One region of the Cupriavidus sp. 01T418 genome, then DNA from elsewhere that is predicted to be linked to it. Evidence: predicted binding sites of a transcription regulator. Region 1 holds the regulator's gene; each other region holds the start of a gene.
What was found. Region 1 encodes sigma-54, which starts transcription at its own class of promoters, with help from an activator protein. Its sites were predicted from a motif close to TGGCANGNAANCTGCTTT; they were not measured.

Region 1 (4,294 bases):
CGCCGCCGCGTCGCCCGATCCACGGATTCCAGCTTCATGACCGAGACCCAGACCCAAACCGTTACCGAGGCCGTTACCCAGGCCGCTCCCCGGGCCGCGCCCGCCCATCCCGCCGCCCTGACGGAGAGCAGCACGCTGGTCGTGCGTCACCTGAAAAAGCGCTACGGCTCGCGCACGGTGGTCAAGGATGTGTCTCTCGACGTCAAGAGCGGCGAGGTGGTTGGGCTGCTGGGGCCCAACGGTGCCGGCAAGACCACCTCCTTCTACATGATCGTGGGGCTGGTGGCGCTGGACGAGGGCGACATCGTGCTCGACGACAAGCACATCAGCGGCCTCGCCATCCACGAACGGGCCCGCATGGGCCTGTCCTACCTGCCGCAGGAAGCCTCGGTGTTCCGCAAGCTCAATGTGCAGGAGAACATCCGCGCGGTGCTGGAGTTGCAGGTCCAGGACGGCAAGCCGCTTGGCAAGACCGAGATCGAGCGCCGGCTGGACACGCTGCTCGATGACCTGCAGATTGCCCACCTGCGCGACAACCCGGCGCTGTCTCTGTCCGGCGGCGAGCGCCGCCGCGTGGAAATCGCCCGTGCGCTGGCTTCGGCGCCGCGCTTCATCCTGCTCGACGAGCCTTTCGCCGGCGTCGACCCGATCGCGGTCGGCGAGATCCAGCGCATCGTCAGCTTCCTGAAGGCGCGCAATATCGGCGTGCTGATCACCGACCACAACGTGCGTGAGACGCTTGGCATCTGCGATCACGCCTATATCATCAGCGAAGGCGCCGTGCTGGCTTCAGGCCAGCCTGAAGACATCATTGCCAACGAATCGGTGCGCAAGGTCTACCTGGGCGAGAATTTCCGCATGTAAGGGCTCACGGGCGGCACGCGGCGTCTGGCGCGAATTTGCGCCCAGGTGCCTCCGGTGCCCCCTTTTGTCCGGCAAACGATCACGGCGGCGTCAGCGATAGCAATTTCCGTTCCACCAGTACGGAAGTTGGGCATAAAATAGGTCGCATGAAACCGTCGCTTCAGCTCCGCCTCTCGCAGCATCTCGCGCTTACGCCGCAACTCCAGCAGTCGATCCGGCTGCTGCAACTGTCCACGCTCGAACTGCAGCAGGAAGTGGAGCAGGCGCTGACCGAGAACCCGCTGCTCGAACGCGAGAACGACTGGCTGGACAGCCCGCTGCGCGTCGCTGCCGACGGCTCGGTCAATTTGCAGAGCGCGCCCGCGCCGGCGCCCGCCGACGGCCAGGGCACCAGCGAGAACCGGCCCGACGGCGCGCCCGAAGCCGAAGACAATTATTCCGACAGCAATGAAGACTACGGCAGCGACTGGAGCCTCGACGATTTCGCCCGCCGCCCGCAGGGCGACGACGACGAAAAGACGCCGATGCAGTTGCGCGATGCCGAACCCACGCTGCGCGAATACCTGATGGAACAACTCGCGCCGCTGAAGATTTCCATGCGCGACAAGGGGCTGGCCATCTTCCTGGTGGAATCGCTGGACGACGACGGCTACCTGAGCGCCTCGCTCGAGGAAATCTGCAGCGAACTGCCGGAGGAGCTCGAATTCGAAATCGACGAGGTCCACGCCGTCCTCACCCTGCTGCAGAGCTTCGATCCGCCTGGTGTGGGCGCACGCAACGCAGCCGAGTGCCTGGCGCTGCAATTGCGCCGGCTCAAGCACCCGCAGCGCGACCTGGCGCTGAACATTGTCACCAACCACCTGGAACTGCTTGCAGTGCGCGACTACACGCGCCTGAAGAAGGCGCTGCAGGTGGACGAGCCGGAACTCAAGTCCGCGCACGAACTGATCCGTTCGCTGGCGCCCTATCCTGGCCATGCGTACAGCCGGCCGGACGCCGACTTCGTCGTGCCGGACGTGTTTGTTCGAAAACTGAACGGCGGCTGGATCGCGCAACTCAATCCGGACGTGATGCCGCGACTACGTATCAACGACATGTACGCGCAAATCTTGCGCGGTGCAAAAGGCGATGCGGGTGCGGCTGGACTGCAGCAAAAGCTGCAGGAAGCACGCTGGTTGATCAAGAATATCCAGCAAAGGTTCGACACGATATTGCGCGTCGCACAAGCGATTGTCGAACGTCAGAAGAACTTCTTCACCCACGGTGAAATTGCGATGCGCCCCTTGGTTTTGCGGGAGATTGCCGATACACTGGGATTACACGAGTCCACCATCTCTCGGGTGACTACCAATAAATACATGGCAACGCCGATGGGGACTTTCGAGCTGAAGTATTTCTTCGGCAGTCATGTTTCCACAGAAACCGGCGGCGCGGCCTCGTCAACGGCAATCCGTGCGTTGATCAAGCAGTTAATAGGAGCCGAAGACGCCAGGAACCCCTTGTCCGACAGTCGGATCGCCGAATTACTCGGCGAGCAAGGCTTCGTAGTGGCACGGCGTACCGTTGCCAAATACCGCGAGGCGCTCAAGATTCCGGCAGTTACTCTCCGAAAGACTTTGTAGCCGAGCTGCATCGCCTGCCTGATGCAGCTCTTTCAGAAGGAGAAACGCTATGAACTTCAAGATCAGTGGACACCACTTGGACATCACGCCCCCGCTGCGTGAGTACGTGGAAACGAAACTGGAGCGTATCGTCAGGCATTTCGATCAAGTCATTGGCGTAAGTGTGCTGCTCTCTGTCGACAATACAAAAGAAAAGGACCGGCGGCAGTACGCGGAAATCAATCTGCATCTGAAGGGCAAGGACATCTTTGTCGAAGCGCACCACGAGGACCTGTATGCCGCTATCGACGCGCTGGTCGACAAGCTCGACCGGCAAGTGATTCGCCACAAGGATCGCGTGCAAAGCCACGACCGTGAAGCGGTCAAGTACCAGATGGCCGAATCGCAGATGCAGCAATGACCGTGCCTGGCGGCCCACAAACCGCGCCGCCTGTGTCAGTCCTCTGAAAAATGGAATCAAGCCGCGCCCATAGCGCGGCTTTTTCGTTGCTGGCGCCCGTCCGGGACCACGCAGGGGATTCCGCAACGCACACGTACCGGTGTATGCTGTGCAATACATAATTCACTTGGCTCGGCCATTTTTCCGTGCGCGCGGCACCACTTCCGCGCATCGGCTATTGCATTGCACAAGGCGGGGGCGGGCCTGCTCTATAATGGCCACACGCCCGACACCGGCATGGGGATACCCGGTGAAACATCGGACCTTGTCTTTTATCTTTTCTGCCCGCTGGGACGCCCCGAGGCCCCGGGCATGCTCTTACTAGAAAACGCTGCGCATTCCACACATGAATCGTTTGGCTAAATTGCTGCCACCCGGCAACATCAACCTCGACGTCAGCGTCACCAGCAAGAAGCGCGTGTTCGAACAGGCCGGGCTCCTCTTCGAGAACAATCATGGCGTAGCGCGCGCTACCGTGACCGACAACCTGTTCGCCCGCGAATCGCTGGGGTCCACCGGGCTGGGCGCCGGGGTTGCCATTCCGCACGGTCGCATCAAGGGACTGAAACAGCCGCTGGCCGCCTTCATGCGCCTGGCCGAGCCGATTCCCTTCGAGTCGCCGGACGGCAAGCCGGTCGCGCTGCTGATCTTCCTGCTGGTGCCCGAACAGGCCACCCAGCAGCATCTGGAAATCCTGTCCGAGATCGCCCAGTTGTTGTCCGATCGCGAGATGCGCGACGGACTGGCTACTTTGCCCACCCCCGACGACGTGCACCAGTTGCTGATGCAATGGCACCCCTGACCCGCCACTGAAAGTTCGTCCCTGAAAGCATTCGCATGGAACTCACTGGCGTCACCTCGCAGTCGATCTTCGACGACAACGCAGCCGATATCAAACTGTCCTGGGTAGCGGGACTGGAGGGCGCGGACCGTGCCTTCGATGTCGAGTTCGCGCGTGAAGCCACTTCCGCGGCCGATCTCGTCGGCCACTTGAACCTGATCCACCCGAACCGGATCCAGGTACTGGGCAAGCCCGAGATCACTTATTACCAGCGCCTCGACGACGAGATGCGCAAGCGCCAGATGGGCGAGCTGATCCTGCTGGAGCCGCCCTTCCTGGTGATCGCCGACGGCATGGAGCCACCGCCCGACCTGGAACTGCGCTGCACGCGCTCCTCCACCCCGTTGTTCACCACGCCGGTGTCTTCCGCGGCAGTGATCGATCACCTGCGCCTCTACCTGTCCCGCATTTCCGCGCCGCGCGTGACCATGCACGGCGTGTTCCTCGACATCCTCGGCATGGGCGTGCTGGTGATGGGCGAGTCCGGCCTGGGCAAGAGCGAACTCGGCCTGGAACTGATCTCGCGCG
Region 2 (4,294 bases), on a different contig from region 1:
CTGCGCCTTGCCAGGCTGGGCCACAGGGGGCGTATTGGCGGCCTGTGCGGCCAGGTGGGCGAGCCATCCGCCATGGACGGTGATGTCGCTCGCCAGTTCTGGCGAAAGATGGGCGCTGCTGTAGACCGCGGCGGCTTCGCAGATGAACCCCTTGACCTGCCGCCCGTCGGCGAGCTGCACGGTGCCGATGCCCAGCGGCGATGGAATGTCGGCGACGAATTGCCCGAAGGTGCGCGTTGGCAGTTCCCAAAGCTCCACGTCGATGGCCGCGCCGGGGCGCTCACCTGGGCCGACGCGGATCAGCCCAGGCTTGGCGGGGCTGGTGCCCGCCAAGGCATAAAGCCGGTAGTCGGCCGTGGTCCGTGTGGGCTCGACAAAGCGCGCACCCGCTGCGAGCAGCTGCCAGTTCAGCGGCTGGGAGCGCAAATGCGCGCCGACCACACACAGCATCACGGTGGACTCCTGGAAGGGCAGCGGCTGGCGCGCGATGGTCGCCTCCGCCTCCTGCGGCGCGAAAAACAGCGCCTGGATCGTGGCGCCGAGCACGGCGAGGTAGTGATCGGAGCCGGCTGGCCCAATCAGCGTGATACCGGCCGGCAATCCGTCTGCACGCTTGCAGCAAGGCACCGACAGTGCCGCCAGGTCGAGCAGATTGACGAAGTTGGTATAGGTTCCTAGCGCCGTGTTGACGGCGATCGGTTGCGCCTCGAGTTCGGCAAGCGTCGGGTGGGTGGGCGTGGTGGGCACCATCAGCACGTCCATTCGTGTGAACAGCGTATCGACCTGCCGCTTCAGGCTGGCCAGCTCATATTGGCCGGAGAAGGCGTCAACTGCGCTCTTGCCGTCGGCCTGCGCGATGATCTCGCGCACCACCGGATGGATCGCCTCGGGATGGTCGTCAAAGAAGGCGCCGAGTGCAGCGCGGCGCTCCGCAATCCAAGGGCCGTGATAAAGCAGGGCCGTGGTTTGCGCAAACGGCGCGAAGGGCACATCGACCCTGCTACCCGCCAGCGCAGGCAGGATGCGCTCGAGCGCGGCAGCGAAGGCGTCGCGCGCCAGCGTGTCGCCGCAGAATTCCAGCGTGTCGATCAAACCGATGCGTGGTTTGCCGGGCACAATGCCGCCCATTGGCACCGCACGCGAATAAGGATCTTCATCATCCTGTGCGGCAAGTTGTTGCAGCACCATCCAGGCGTCGCTCACATCGTGCGCGAAGATGGAGACGCAATCCAGGCTGCGGCAGGCCGGCAGCACGCCGCGTGTGCTGACCAGGCCCCGGGTCGGCTTGAGTCCCACCAGCCCGTTGAGGCCGGCGGGCACCCGCCCCGAGCCGGCAGTATCCGTGCCCAGTGAAAACGCCACGCAGTCCGCCGCGACCGCTACCGCCGAGCCCGAACTCGACCCGCCCGCGATGTACTGGTCAAACTCCACCTGGCGCACCGCCCCGTATGGCGAACGCGCGCCCACCAGCCCGGTGGCGAACTGGTCGAGGTTGGTCTTGCCGACAAGCAGCGCGCCCGCCTCCAGCAAGCGGTCAACCGCGAACGCCGATCGCTGCGGCACATAAGCGAACTCGGGGCAGGCCGCAGTGGTGGGCAAGCCGGCGACGTCGATGTTGTCCTTGACCGCGAATGGCACGCCGAACAGCGGCAGCCTGTCCAACACCGCGGGGCCTTCCGCGGCCAGCAAGGCATCCAGTTCCTTTGCCCGTGTTCGCAACCTGGGCGCGGCCACGCGGAAGATCCACGCCTCTGGCCGCGTGGACGCCTCGATGCGCCTCAGCACCACTTCAATGCATGAGCTTGGCAAAAGCGCACCACCTCGGTACGCACGGAGCAAGGCATTGACGCCAAATTGGTGCAAATCAGCCGATAAGTTCATCTTGAATACAACCTTGGATACAAGTTGGATTCAAATATGCAAAAAAAATGCCAGCGCACCCACGTCGTCCGACGCCACCCTGCAGGCCGCGCTCGCCGCCGATGTGGCCACCCTGCGCGCGCAGTTTGCGTGCATGCTCGATTGGTTTCACAGGAGGTCAAGCTCTTTGGCAAGCTCGAGGAGTGGATCATTTATCTGGATAACACGCCGTGCCGTTGCTGTAGGCAGGCGCCGACAAGCACTCGCGCAATCTCCCTACAGCATGCGAACGCGCGCATTTGTACTGTTGAGGGGCCGGTACGGCGCGCGCATGTCGTCTTCACGGCGCCATTCTGTTCTGCATCCCTCTTTGCTAGGAGCTGACAATGTCTGACAAGAATATTTCCGTACTAAACGACCTGATTGAAGTTTCGCGTGACGGCCAGCAAGGCTTTCTCAAGGCAGCCGAAGATGCGCAGAACCCCGAACTGAAGTCGCTGTTTTCCAGCCGTGCCGCCGAGATCGCCGTGGCGGTGTCGGACCTCCAGGCCCATGTGGCAGCGCTCGGCGGCAAGCCGGAGGAGCATGGCAGCGTGACCGGCGCGCTGCATCGCGGCTGGRTCAGCCTGCGCACCGCGGTGGCTGATCGCAACGACCTTGCCATCCTGGAGGAAGCCGAAAAGGGCGAGGACGTGGCCAAGAAAAAGTACGCCGAAGCGCTACAGGAAACGGAACTGAGCCTCGACATTCGCGCGCTGGTGGAGCGCCAGTACCAGGGGGTGCTGCGCAACCACGACCAGATCCGCGACCTGCGCGACCGCTATCGCGCGGGTGAGGCCTGACGCCACGCCTGAGGAGGTAAGCGCGCCACGGCAAACTGCGGGGTGAGGCATCCTGCTGTCCGCCGGCGCAGCCCTGCATGCTTTCCAACCAAATGAAACCCGTGCGAGCAGCGCTGGCGGTCGCCTTGGTCGTCATGCCAATTCTCTCCGAGGCCCTCGACCCCGGTCCCATTCCGCCTTGTGGCGCGGACGCTTCACCGGTCTATTCCACGCCCGAGAAATCGCCGGCGATTGCGAGTTGGCGAGCGGCAGATCTCAAAAGGCTCCGCTGGGTCCCGCCCGCTTGCACGGGTTGGCCGGCTTCATCGAACTCCAGACTTGTAGTTGCGGTCGCCACAAGCTTTCGGTTTGAGGGCGACTTACAATCGCTCCTGGCGCGCTCCGGAGCGATTTCCGCGCTTCGCAACGTTAGCTACTGGTCGACGACCGACCAGGCATGGCACCCGCTAGCGCTAGATGCCGCAGCGCTCTCCGAAGGTGACCCGAAAGCCCGGCGTCGCGATTTTTCGGCGTCCGAGCTGACAAGGGGCAGCCAGCACTACTATTGGATCAACGACAACCGCTCCGGCTCCGTTGTCTACCGTCTGCGCGTCCTTGAGCGAGATGAGCATCGCATGGTGCTTAGCAGGGAAAATGCCTCGCCGATACGCGCGTTCGCGACAACGCTGTTCGAGCCAGGCACGTTGCAGACCGTCGAATTCATCGAACGGAAGTCGGACGTCTGGACCTACTACCTCCTGATGCGAATCGACCGGCGTGCAAGTTTTTTGGCCGCTGGCCATGAAGAATCCTTGGTCAATCGGGCGATTGCCCTCTATCGGCATCTGGCAGGCATTCCAACGGACCGGGCTCCCCCCGCTGCGCAATAGCGTTCAATGCAGGAAAGCGCGCTCGGCATTCGCGTCCTCGGTGGCGAGTGACGACGGGGGGCTCGACTTGAAGCGCGAGGCATCGCGATCCAAAAAACGAGCCCTGCGCCAGGAGACGCCAATGCCCAGTCATCATGAAATCGCCACCCTTATTGCGCCCAGCCGGTTGCATCAGCATATCAGGCGAGCCGGGCGCTGCCCGGCGAGCCGGCGCTACCGATCACACCAGTACTTTCGCGGCGCACGCGGATGTCATTGTTGACTTCAATCACACCGTAGGTATCGTCGGCCACTTCCTCGATGTAGTATTTCTGACCGCGGTTGCGCACGGTGCCCGACAGCGACACCACGCCGTTGCTCACGTCCACGCTGACGTCGCTGACATCGACGCGGCGCGCATAGCTGAGCCGCTCGCAGATCTGGTCGCGGATGCTTTCGTCGCTGCGCTGGTAGCCACGCGGACCGGGGTGGCGTTCGTGCTCATGGTGCTCATGGTAGAGGTAGCTCTCATGCCCGCGTTCGCGTTCCCGTTCGTGCTCGTTAGAGGTGCCGAACAAGTCCCCCACGGCCTCGCCGATGCGGCGGCCAACGTTGTAGAGCATGCCATGATCCTCGCGCTCGTTATCGCGGTCGTCATCGACCTCCCAGCCGCGGCGGCGCGCGCTCTCGCGGCTATAACTGCGGCCGTAACGCTGGCCCTCGTCCCAATCGTCGCTCGGGTCG
Region 3 (4,294 bases), on a different contig from region 1:
AGGAATGCACATCCTTGATTTATAAGCGTTTTATGCTGATCAGCGCGCAAACGTCGGGGCCTTCTCGCGCAGGCTGCAGGTACCGCAGGCACTCAATTCCATGGAGAGCGGACGCGCTTTGGCGCGCTGCTAGCAACGATGGTCGCGGCCTACTACCGGACGAAAATGTCTCGCACCATGCAGTTCTGGGCAGCCTTTATCCGCAAGCGTCCGCTTGGCGCCGTCGTGGGCGACTTGCCTAGGATGTCTTCCGTGCCGACGCGGGGAGAACCATCGTTTCCTGCACGCGGTTCGCAATGTCCTGCAGCGGTGCCACGAAGCGCTTGATCGCCTCGTCCTCGGTCAGGGCGCGCGCAAGATACACCACATTGAGGCTGCCGCGCACGCTGTCCGCGTGCCGGATCGGCACGGCAACCGCGCCGATCTTGCGCTGCTCCAGCCAGTCGCCGCGATTCGACCCAAAGCCATCCGCGCGCACGCGCTCGACCAACTTGCGGACATAGGCGGTGTTGTTGGCCAGCGCCGCCTGCTCATCGCCTCCGTGGCCTGAGCGCAGCAGGTTGAGGATGTCTTCCCGTTCCCCGTCGCCGCAAAACGCAAAATAGGCCCGTCCGGCGGCCGTCGACAGCATCGGCAGGCGCCTTCCCACCATCGCCCGGTGAAAGGACAGGGGGCTGAACCTGTGCGTGGTCTCGCGAATGATCATAGCGTCGCCGTCGGGCGTCGTCAGGTCGGACGGCCACAGCACGCGCTGCAGCAACTCGCCCATCAGCGGCGCGGCGATAGTGGAAATCCACTCATCGTCGTTGAAGCCTTCGCTCAAGGCCCTGACCTGCAGCGTCAGGCGATAGCTGTCGTCCGACTTGCTGCGGCGCACGAAGCCTTCCGCTATCAGCGTCTCCAGCAGGCGCCTGACCGTAGTGCGGTGCAGCCCGGTCTGCTCGCTCAGTTGCGGGGCGGTGCCGCGCCCGCTTTCCATCCGGTTCAGCGCCTTCAGCACATCCAAGCCGCGGCTGAGTCCGCGCACGCTGGCGTAGGGCGAAGTTCGGTCGGCAGGCATAAATAATCCTTTCAAATCAACTTTGTGCACTCTTTGCGCATTTTGTTCTTTTTTTTTGCCGGGATGCAATCGGCAGCGCGCAAACCCGGACGATGCAACCGCCACCGATGGCCACATCGTGCTGAATCGGCACAACGTCTGCCATCTGCAAACAGCGTGGTCGTGCCGTTGCGCTTGTAGTCGTGAGTCATGGTGGCTGCGCGCCCCTTCTTCAGCGGCAGCCCGGGCTGTGTGCGATCCAGCGCCTGCACCTGGCTTTTCTCATCGCAGCACAGCACCAGCGCGTGCTCGGGTGGCGGCATGTACAGGCCAACGATATCCTCGAGCTTCTCGACGAACTTCGTATCGCGCGAGACCTTGAAGCCGCGCACGATGTGCGGCTTCAAGCCGTGGGCGTGCCAATGGCGCATGACGGTGCTGGCGCTCACGCCCAACTCGGCGCCCATCTTGCGCGTGCTCCACTTCTTGCCTCGCGCGCGTGTTCGGGCGCGAGGGACGCGTAGCGGCGGTCCAGAGCGAAGGCACATACTCAGTTCATGCCTCAATGCCCCACGGTCTTGAATGTACAGAGCCTGGTAAATCGCCTCGTGTGAGATTCGCGTCGACTCGTCATCCGGAAAGTCGATGCGCAACCTGTTCGCGATCTGCTGTGGACTCCACGACATTGCCCAATGTCGATCCTGGGGGGCCCGCATTGCTCAATAGTTTCAATTATTCATGCGGCCGCAAGAACAAAAAGAAACTTGAACGACACTTCGTTCAGCTTTGACTGGGTGCGACGCGGTCGTTGCCGGGCCGTGGTTAAGACGAGGTTAGTTGTGCCCAACTTCGCAGCACCGGCTCGGCTGGGCCCGCACCAGGACTGAGCATACCTCGTGCGCCCGCACTAGAGCCGTGCGTGTCCTGCAGCGCAAGCGCCCGGAAGATGAGCAAACGGCCGCAACACGCCCAGGCACGGAAGATGCGTACCCGCTAAGCATCAGGCCAAGGGCGGCTTGGTGCCGGCCCCAATTGTCGGCAAAGCGGGGGACCGGAATTCGTGGACAACGGCGTCCGCATCCGGGTAGCAGCCTTATGCTGCTGCCCGTATGCGGACGCTTTTTTTTTGACCTCACCGTTCAAAGGAATGTGCGATGGCTTATCTAGCTCCCGCAGAATTTGTCACCAAGATGGTTGATGCTGGTGAATCCAAGCTCATGATGTCCACGCGGGACACCCTCATCCGAGCCTATATGGCTGGCGCAATCCTGGCGTTGTCGGCCGCTTTCGCGGTCAGTGTTAACGTCAACACCGGCAATCCTCTGATCGGATCATTGCTGTTCCCGGTGGGATTCTGCATGCTCTACCTGCTAGGATTTGACCTGTTGACCGGTGTCTTTACGCTGGCGCCGCTCGCCGTACTCGATAAGCGCCCAGGCGCCACCTGGGGCGGCGTCATGCGTAACTGGGCACTTGTCTTCTGCGGCAATTTTGCGGGCGCGCTCACTGTAGCCGTATTCATGGCCATCATCTTCACGTTCGGCTTCACTGAGGCTCCGAACGCGATCGGACTGAAGATCGGCAACATCGGCGAGAGCCGCACTGTTGGCTATGCCGCCCATGGCGCTGCGGGCATGCTGACGCTCTTCATCCGCGCCGTCATGTGCAACTGGATGGTGTCCACTGGCGTCGTCGCCGCCATGATGTCAACCTCGGTTTCGGGTAAGGTCATAGCTATGTGGATGCCCATACTGGTGTTCTTTTATATGGGCTTCGAACACTCCGTCGTGAACATGTTCCTCTTCCCCTCCGGCCTGATTCTCGGCGGCAAGTTCACGCTGATGGACTACCTGCTCTGGAATGAACTTCCAACCGTGCTCGGCAACATTGTCGGTGGCTTGACCTTTGTCGGAGCGGCGTTGTACTCAACCCACTATAAGACCGCACCCAAGCGCGCCCTGGCTTGAAATGAGCATCTTGCGCGTCTCAGTCGGCCAGCATTCAAAGGCCGGGCGCAAGCGCGTCAATCAGGATTTCCATGGCGCAGCGCTTCCTACCGATCCGCGACTCAGCACCAAGGGCATCGCCGTTGCGCTGGCCGACGGCATCGGCAGTAGCGCGGTCAGCCAGGTAGCCAGTGCCGCCGCCGTCCGCAGCTTTCTGGACGACTACTATTGCACATGCGAGGCGTGGACGGTGCGCAGGTCCGCGCAACGCGTGCTGATGGCAACAAATTCCTGGCTGCACGCACAGACCCAGCGCAGTGACGCTCGCTTCGACAGGGATCGCGGTTACATCTGCACCTTTAGCGCCCTCATCTTCAAAGGGCACGAGGTACACATGCTTCATGTAGGCGACTCGCGCATCTACCAACTGCATGCGCAGGCCTGGGAACAGCTCACGGAAGACCATCGCGTCCACCTGTCTTCGGTCGAGTCTTACCTGGGCCGTGCGCTCGGTGTGGCGCCCAACGTCGAGATCGACTACCGCAAGTGGCAAGCCGAGGTCGGCGACGTGTATGTTCTTGCGACCGATGGCGCGTATGAATACCTCGATGGCGTAGCCGTGCATCAAGCCCTCGCAGCGTATTCCGATGACCTCGATGCTGCCTCTGCAATGCTTGTGTCCACCGCGTTGGCGCGAGGCAGCGAGGATAACGTCACTGTCCAGTTGGTTCGAGTGGATGCATTGCCGGATGTCGACGCCCAGGATCTTCATACCGAACGCCAGCGCCTGATCCTGCCACCTGCGTTGCAGCCACGGATGCACTTCGATGGCTATCTCATCGTGCGCGAACTCTACGCGAGTTCACGCTGCCACGTGCACTTGGCAGTGGACCAACGCACTGGCCGGCATGTTGCGCTGAAAACACCTTCCGTCGATCTGCGCGAAGATCCCGACTACCTTGACCGCTTTCTGCTTGAGGAATGGGTGGCACGCAGGATCGATAACGCGCATGTGCTCAAGCCTCACGCAGCCGATCGTCCGCGACAGTATCTGCACGTTGCAATGGAATACGTTGAGGGGCATACACTGGCGCAATGGATGACAGACCATCCGTCTCCCAATTTCGACACCGTACGGCGGATCGTAGAACAAGTCGCTAAAGGGCTGCAGGCCTTTCATCACCGGGAAATGCTGCACCAGGACGTGCGTCCGGAGAACGTGATGATAGACCGCACCGGCACAGTCAAGATCATCGACTTTGCAGCAGTACATGTAGCCGGGCTGACCGAAGGTAGACGCACCCGGCAC

Region 2: atzF (allophanate hydrolase) is a predicted target of sigma-54. The motif match lies at 1,917-1,934, and genes of this name have one in related genera.
Region 3: AC1DQ3_RS24130 (formate/nitrite transporter family protein) is a predicted target of sigma-54. The motif match lies at 2,011-2,028, and genes of this name have one in related genera.

Annotation. Positions count from the first base shown of each region.
Region 1 covers NZ_JBFTQG010000003.1:362,923-367,216, reverse strand. The annotation lists gene lptB (LPS export ABC transporter ATP-binding protein) at 37-864, shown strand; gene AC1DQ3_RS05865 (RNA polymerase factor sigma-54) at 1,011-2,486, shown strand; gene hpf (ribosome hibernation-promoting factor, HPF/YfiA family) at 2,536-2,886, shown strand; gene AC1DQ3_RS05855 (PTS sugar transporter subunit IIA) at 3,272-3,727, shown strand; gene hprK (HPr(Ser) kinase/phosphatase) at 3,763-4,294, shown strand, end outside.
Region 2 covers NZ_JBFTQG010000069.1:14,009-18,302, forward strand. The annotation lists gene atzF (allophanate hydrolase) at 1-1,881, opposite strand, end outside; gene AC1DQ3_RS34280 (PA2169 family four-helix-bundle protein) at 2,247-2,702, shown strand; gene AC1DQ3_RS34285 (DUF6675 family protein) at 2,780-3,571, shown strand; gene AC1DQ3_RS34290 (BON domain-containing protein) at 3,751-4,294, opposite strand, start outside.
Region 3 covers NZ_JBFTQG010000029.1:47,123-51,416, forward strand. The annotation lists gene AC1DQ3_RS24120 (DNA-binding transcriptional regulator) at 239-1,060, opposite strand; partial or broken gene AC1DQ3_RS24125 (IS630 family transposase) at 1,207-1,521, opposite strand; gene AC1DQ3_RS24130 (formate/nitrite transporter family protein) at 2,194-3,006, shown strand; gene AC1DQ3_RS24135 (bifunctional protein-serine/threonine kinase/phosphatase) at 3,008-4,294, shown strand, end outside.